3 regions of the Noviherbaspirillum sp. FW303-A3 genome follow, and region 3 is predicted to be linked to each of the others. Evidence: predicted binding sites of a transcription regulator. Region 3 holds the regulator's gene; each other region holds the start of a gene.
The links. Region 3 encodes FNR, which switches genes on or off when oxygen is low (the NO sensors DNR and NnrR bind a similar motif). Its sites were predicted from a motif close to TTGATNNNNATCAA; they were not measured.

Region 1 (2,262 bases), 130 kb from region 3:
GCCGTGGACCCAGGCGGCGGTGTGACGTGTGTACGGAATTTCAATTCCTGCCACCACCGGCAGGATCTGCAGCAGTGCACCAATCATGCACATGCCGAGAAAGCCGAGAGTAAGCAGGTGGGTGAAGGCGAGGGTTTCCGGCGTCCAGCGGGATACGAACATGTCCGTCCCGCTCCAGAGCAGCAGCACACCCGCGAGGATCGCGAACGCGGGCGCCGTGAGGAAGAACCGCAGCGGCACCGCGAGCGACGGCGTCTGCTCGAAGGAAAGGACGCGCTGCATTCCTATGCGCCCTTTGGCCAGATCAGGACTTCGTACAGGAAATCCTCGCGGCACGTCGTCTCGTGCAGGTATCCATTGCGGTCGAGGATGGAATAGAGCGGATAAGGTTCGCGCGGGATCAGCACCCGCAGGCGCTGGCCCGGGAGCAGTCTGCCGAGCGCGTCGAGCACGCGCTCCATCGGTTCCGGCGGTTCAAGCCCGCAGACGTCGATCTCGAGGTCGGGTTGCTCTGCGCTCACGATGCGACTCCAATCCCGCGCATCGTGCTGATGATCTTTTCCTGCTGTCCATCCAGCACACGATCGGTCATCGGGTAGAGGATGCCTTCTTCCTTCATGTTGTGCTGTTGCATGAGCGTGTTGAGTGTCTCCGAGTAGCCGAGGAATCCGTCTGCATCCCGCTTGCCGAGGCATTCGTTCAGCATGGACAGGATCTCGCGCATCTGCCCGTGTTCCATGCGCATGACCGCGGTCGGGCCTTCGCGGCTGCCGACGGCTTCTTCGAATTCAGGAAAGAGGACTTGTTCTTCCATGGCGAAATGTTGTTCCAGGGCTTCGCAAAACGCGCTCATTGCCAATTCGGCATTAGTCCACAAGGTTGCTGCTACCGCCGTTTCCGCCTGGGCGAAAAAGTCGTCGCAACGCTTGTGATCAGTGCCGAGGTGGCGGGAAATTGTTTCCATTTCGGTCTTTCTGTGCGGGAGGATGTGTGTAGCGGATTGTGACTCCGGCGTCAAATGGCAATCCTTGATTCAGGTTAAGGAATGCAAGGTGAGCTCGCGACTAAAGTGATCAAAATTGCCATAAATGCCGGACAATCTTTTTGCAATGCCGCCTAGTCCGGATTACTTGACTGAGATCAAACTAATTGGATTTCGCATTTGCTACATTCCGTCGTTGCTTACTGGAACTGGAAGGACCTCTGTGCTGAAGACTGCTTTTGATACTTTTAACGTCAGGGGTCGGCCCCTGCTTCCTATTGTCCAGGGAGGCATGGGCGTCGGTGTTTCCGCACACAGGCTCGCCGGGAACGTTGCCCGCCTCGGCGGTATCGGCACCATTTCCAGCGTGGATTTGCGCCGTCATCATCCTGACCTGATGGCGCAGACCGGCAAGTCGCGCAACAAGGAACTCATCGACCGCGTCAACCTGATCGCGCTCGACCGCGAAATCAAGGCAGCAAAGGTCATCGCAGACGGCAACGGCATGGTCGCCGTGAACATCATGCGTGCGGTCGCGGAATACGCGTCCTACGTGAAGCAGGCCTGCGAGAGCGGCATCGATGCCGTCGTCGTCGGCGCGGGCCTTCCGCTCGACCTTCCCGAACTCACTGTCGACTATCCCGACATCGCCCTGATCCCGATCCTGTCGGACGTGCGCGGCATTTCGCTCATCATGAAAAAGTGGATGCGCAAGAACCGTCTGCCGGATGCGATCGTCATCGAAAACCCGAAGTTCGCAGCAGGTCACCTCGGCGCGGCAAAGCCGGAAGATGTGGATGCGCCGCATTTCGCCTTCCCCGCCGTGCTGGAAGGCACGCTGGAACTGTTCAAGGAACTCGGCATCGAGCGCGAGCGCATTCCGCTGATTGCAGCGGGCGGCGTCAATTCGCACGAGCAGGTGCGCGAACTGTTCAAGATGGGCGCCAGCGCGATCCAGCTCGGCACCGCCTTTGCCGTCACTGAAGAAGGCGACGCGCACATCAACTTCAAGAAGATCCTGGCCGAAGCCAAGCCGGAAGACATCGTCACCTTCATGAGCGTGGCCGGCCTGCCGGCGCGCGGCGTGCGCACGCCGTGGCTGATGAACTACCTCGACAAGGAAGCCAAGCTGCAGAGCAAGGCCGGCCCGAAGCAGTGCACCGTCGGCTTCGACTGCCTCGCGCAGTGCGGCCTGCGCGACGGCATCGCCAAGGCGGGGCAGTTCTGCATCGACACGCAACTGGCGTTTGCGCTGGCCGGCGACGTCAAGCGCGGCCTGT
Region 2 (2,262 bases), 1.2 Mb from region 3:
CTCGCTCGAGGAAACCGCCTCCTCGATGGAAGAGCTGACCTCGACCGTCAAGCAGAACGCGGACAGCGCCTACCAGGCGAACCAGCTCGCGGCATCGGCATCCGAAGTCGCGGTCAAGGGCGGCGCGGTGGTTTCCGAAGTGGTCCAGACCATGGGATCCATCAATGAGTCCGCGAAGAAGATCGTCGACATCATCAGTGTCATCGACAGCATCGCCTTCCAGACCAACATCCTCGCGCTCAATGCCGCCGTCGAGGCGGCGCGTGCCGGTGAGCAGGGCAAGGGCTTCGCGGTCGTGGCCACGGAAGTGCGCCAGCTTGCGCAACGGTCGGCGGCGGCGGCCAAGGAAATCAAGCTGCTGATCGACGACTCGGTCGAGAAGGTAGATACCGGCGCCCGCCTGGTCGACCAGGCCGGGGCGACGATGAAAGAGATCGTGGACAGCGTCAAGCGCGTGACGGACATCATGGGTGAGATCTCGGTGGCCAGCAAGGAACAGACGGACGGTATCCAGCAGGTCAACCAGGCGATCAACCAGATGGACGAAGTCACGCAGCAGAACGCGGCATTGGTCGAGGAAGCTGCCGCCGCGGCATCGTCGCTGCAGGAGCAGGCGTCGAGCCTGGCGCATGTGGTGAGCGTATTCAAGCTCGGCGGCATGGAGGCGCCGGCTCCCGTCGTGCAAGCGGCGGTCCAGGCGCGCGTGGTTCCGCTGCCGAAGCCGCGCGCCACCGCGGTTGTTCCTGTGGCAAGGCAGGTCGCCGTGGCACGTTCCGGCAATGACGGCGACTGGGAAGAGTTTTGATCCATTCCATGTGATTACCCGGAAAGGCCGCATCCGTTGCGGCCTTTTTTGTTTGCATCGACAGAATCGGGCAGGAGTGGGACAAGCTTGATTTAGGTCATTCGTTGCATCCGGAAAAATCCCTTACGCTGCATTCTGAGTCCCCGCACTGACATGCGAGGTTGCAAGGAGGACAACGTGAATGCCCCAAGCCACGCTGGCGCGGATGCCAGGGAAAGCATGGAAAAGGTTCTGCTCGCCGGACGCGAATCCGTGCTCGCCGACATCCGCGAGCATCTTCATTCCGCAGGCGAGCCCGGCAAGCTGGCATTGCTGAACCACCTCGAAGCCGTTGGCGACTGGGTCGAGGCCGACCTGCTCAACGATACCGACATCGCGCTCCTGAGCCATGAACTGGTGCGCCTGCGCGATATCGACGCGGCCCTGGCGCGCATCAAGTCCGGCAGCTACGGTATTTGCGTCGACTGCGGGGAGGAGATTCCCGCGGCACGCCTCAACGCGCTGCCGACCGCCATGAGTTGCGTGAAATGCCAGCAGGCCTATGAGAAGCAGCACGGGCTGGGCCACGGCGTTTCTCTCTAACTCGTATCAAGGAAAACTGTATGTCGTTCAATCATGTGGTCGTATGGATCGATTACGACCAGGCTTGCGTGAGCCGTTTCAACCGCGCGCTCGTGAAAACCGAAATCATCAAGACCTATGCGCCCGCGCCCGGGACCGTCCCTGCGGAGCGAAGCGTCCATGCGCCCGACACCGCACGCTACTTCGACGATATCGCGCAAGCCATCAGCGACGCCGACGGCATCCTGATCCTCGGGCCGGGTTTCGAGCGCCTGGAATTGCTGGTCCACCTGCGCCGGGGCTATCCGCAAGTGGCCGACAGGATCGTGGCGCTGGAAACGGTGGACCGCCCAAGCGACGAGGAAATGGTGCCCTGGGCCCGCAAGCACTTCAGTGATACCCCTCTCCCGGTTTGAGCTTGCCGCGGAACAGCCAGAACACGAACACGAAATACACCAGGATCAGCGGCATCAGGATCGATGCGCCGATCAGGAAAAAGACCTGCGACGAGGGATGGGCCGCCGCATCCCATAGCGTGACCGACGGCGGCACGAGGTAGGGCGCGTTCGAAATCACCAGCCCCGCGTAAGCCAGCAGGAACAGGCCGACGGCCGATGCGAACGGCGCGATGGCCTGGTTCTTCCGGATACCGCGCCAGCACAGCCATGCCAGCAGCAGCGTCGCCAGCGGCACCTGCGACAGCAGGTAGAAGTTCGGTACGCTGAACCAGCGCTGTGCGATGCGCTCGATCTGCAGCGGCGTCCAGATGCTGACCAGCAGGATGAATCCGAGCAGTCCGAACAGCAGCGGGATGCCCATGCGCCGCGCGCGCATTTCCACATCGCCTTCGGTTTTCATCATCAGCCAGGTCGCGCCCAGCAGCGCATAGCCCACGA
Region 3 (2,262 bases):
ATGTGGCCGCAGCAGAAACAGGTTGATATGAAGGCGGACCAGACGGTCCAAGGGTAACTCCGAAGTAGGATATTGTCTTACGTCTGGCGACAAATTAAATGCTGGTGCACAATATCCGCAGTACGGTCGTTCTCATTCTCGTGAATGACGTTCCCGAATCTGGGAATGTCAATGGTTCGAAAGTGGGAAATGACTAGTGCTGGATCCCGGTACAGCTTTACACCGATTGTTCGGAGTGAAAGGAGGGTAGGTTGATGGCGCGACTAATGATGGTCGTCTTGTGGCCGTCGTTTCTGGTGGCAATCGTCGCGGAAGGTTTCTTCTTCTCGATGTTCGATCCCTACGACCTGTCGCTGTTCGGGACATACCCGGACATCAAGCCCCTGGCGGTCTACAGCATCGGATTCTTCTGCTTCTGGCTGTTTTGTTCACTTGCCAGCATGCTTACTTTCTACCTGATGGCCGTGCCCAATGAGGCGCCGGCAGGCAGGCGCAACTTCCGGGGCTTGTAAAAAACAAAGGCGAGGGCGCCATGCGCCGCTCGCCTTCTTTTTTGGCGGCTACTGCGCGCTCAGGCGCAGGACTGCGTCCCTTGTGCGACTGCCTTGAGGGTGGTCGGATCGAGCAATTCCAGTTCGCGGTTGTTCACCTTGATCCAGCCCTGCTTCTTGAACTTGGAGAGCAGGCGGCTGATGCTTTCGATGGTCAGGCCGAGATAGTTGCCGATTTCTTCACGCGTCATCCGCAGCTGGAAGCTGGTGGACGAGTAGCCGCGTACCGAATAACGTGCGGACAAATTCGTCAGGAATGCCGCAAAACGTTGTTCCGCACGCATATTTCCTAGCAAAAGCATGACACTTTGCTCGCGGGTAATTTCCTGGCTCATCATCCGGTGGAAGTGATGCAGCAGCGTGGGCATCTCGGCGAACAGCGCTTCCAGACGGGCGAACGGGATTTCGCACACTTCGCTGTCTTCCAGAGCAATCGCGTTGCAGTGGTGGCGGTCGGTGCTGATGGCATCCATGCCGAGCAGTTCGCCGGCCATCTGGAAACCGGTGATCTGCTGGTCGCCGCTCGGGTTGATCTGGTGGGTCTTGAAATGGCCCAGGCGAATAGCGTACAGGTTGGTAAAGGGATCGCCGACGCGGTACAAGTGGGCATCGCGGGGCACCTTGCGGCGGCGGCCAATGATCTGGTCCAGCTTCGCCATGTCCAGCTCGTTCAATCCCATCGGCAGACACAACTGGTGCATGCTGCACGCCGAGCAGCGGGCGCGCAGCTCATGCACGGTAGCGGTCTGCTGCTGCGGCGGCGGGAACGGGATAGTTTGTGTCATGTCGGCAGGATTTAGGCGGTGCAGTATCATTTTCGAGCCCTTTTCCAAACTTTAAGAATTATTGCTGTTATGGCCTTGAATTGAGCCAGGTCAAGCAATGTCATGCAAACCTCGTGCCACCTTGCGCAAAATAGGTGAACAGGATGGCAATCCCGGTGCATCTTGCGGAATTGGTTTTCGGACGCGGGACGATAATGTACAGCATTACGCAGGCTTCGCGCTTGCACCCATCTACCCACATCCACAGGGAGACACATGCTGACCGAACGCGAGATCGAGAGCTGCTATCTGGGACAATTCATCCCGCTGCACTACCACCACAACATGCTGATGGATGCCCGGCGCATGGACGGCTTCAAGGCAGCCATCGACGCCGCTGTTTTTCCGGGGGCAAAGGTGCTGGAGCTGGGAGGCGGCACCGGCGTGCTGTCATGGTTTGCCGCTGCCAAGGCAGAGAAGGTCTGGTGCGTCGAGTTCAACCCCGAGCTGGTTGCCGAGGCGCGCCGCCTGCTGGCGCGGAACAAGGGCGGGGACAGGGTGGAGGTCATCCACGCCGACGCCTTCGAATACCTGCCGCCCGAGCCGGTGGACGTCGTGATCTGCGAAATGATCCACGTCGGCATGCTGCGCGAAAAGCAGGTGCAGATGATTGAAGCATTCAAGCGCCGCTATCGCGCGCGTTTCGGCGGCAAACTCCCGGTTTTCCTGCCGGAGGCTGCCATCATGGCTGTCCAGCCGCTCCAGCAGGCATATGACTTCCATGGCTACCAGGCGCCGATCGTCCAGTTCCAGGAGCCTTCGCACATCCAGGCAGGCAGTATCGAACTGGCGCAGCCTTCTGTATACAGTGTCCTCGACTTCAGCCAGGACACGGCGGAGACGATCCAGTGGGAAGGGTGTTTCACGATGACACAGTCGGGCTGTGT

Region 1: the regulator FNR is predicted to act here: its motif matches at 1,131-1,144, upstream of AC3WOY_RS01620 (hemerythrin domain-containing protein).
Region 2: the regulator FNR is predicted to act here: its motif matches at 893-906, upstream of AC3WOY_RS06915 (TraR/DksA family transcriptional regulator).

Annotation. Positions count from the first base shown of each region.
Region 1 is NZ_JBYTAZ010000001.1:346,461-348,722, reverse strand. Features, by position in the region: gene AC3WOY_RS01630 (hypothetical protein) at 1-282, opposite strand, end outside; gene AC3WOY_RS01625 (DUF2249 domain-containing protein) at 285-521, opposite strand; gene AC3WOY_RS01620 (hemerythrin domain-containing protein) at 518-964, opposite strand; gene AC3WOY_RS01615 (NAD(P)H-dependent flavin oxidoreductase) at 1,275-2,262, shown strand, end outside.
Region 2 is NZ_JBYTAZ010000001.1:1,423,171-1,425,432, reverse strand. Features, by position in the region: gene AC3WOY_RS06920 (methyl-accepting chemotaxis protein) at 1-805, shown strand, start outside; gene AC3WOY_RS06915 (TraR/DksA family transcriptional regulator) at 983-1,387, shown strand; gene AC3WOY_RS06910 (translational machinery protein) at 1,408-1,782, shown strand; gene cydB (cytochrome d ubiquinol oxidase subunit II) at 1,757-2,262, opposite strand, start outside.
Region 3 is NZ_JBYTAZ010000001.1:219,248-221,509, reverse strand. Features, by position in the region: gene AC3WOY_RS01060 (FixH family protein) at 1-57, shown strand, start outside; gene AC3WOY_RS01055 (hypothetical protein) at 255-512, shown strand; gene fnr (fumarate/nitrate reduction transcriptional regulator Fnr) at 572-1,336, opposite strand; gene AC3WOY_RS01045 (class I SAM-dependent methyltransferase) at 1,592-2,262, shown strand, end outside.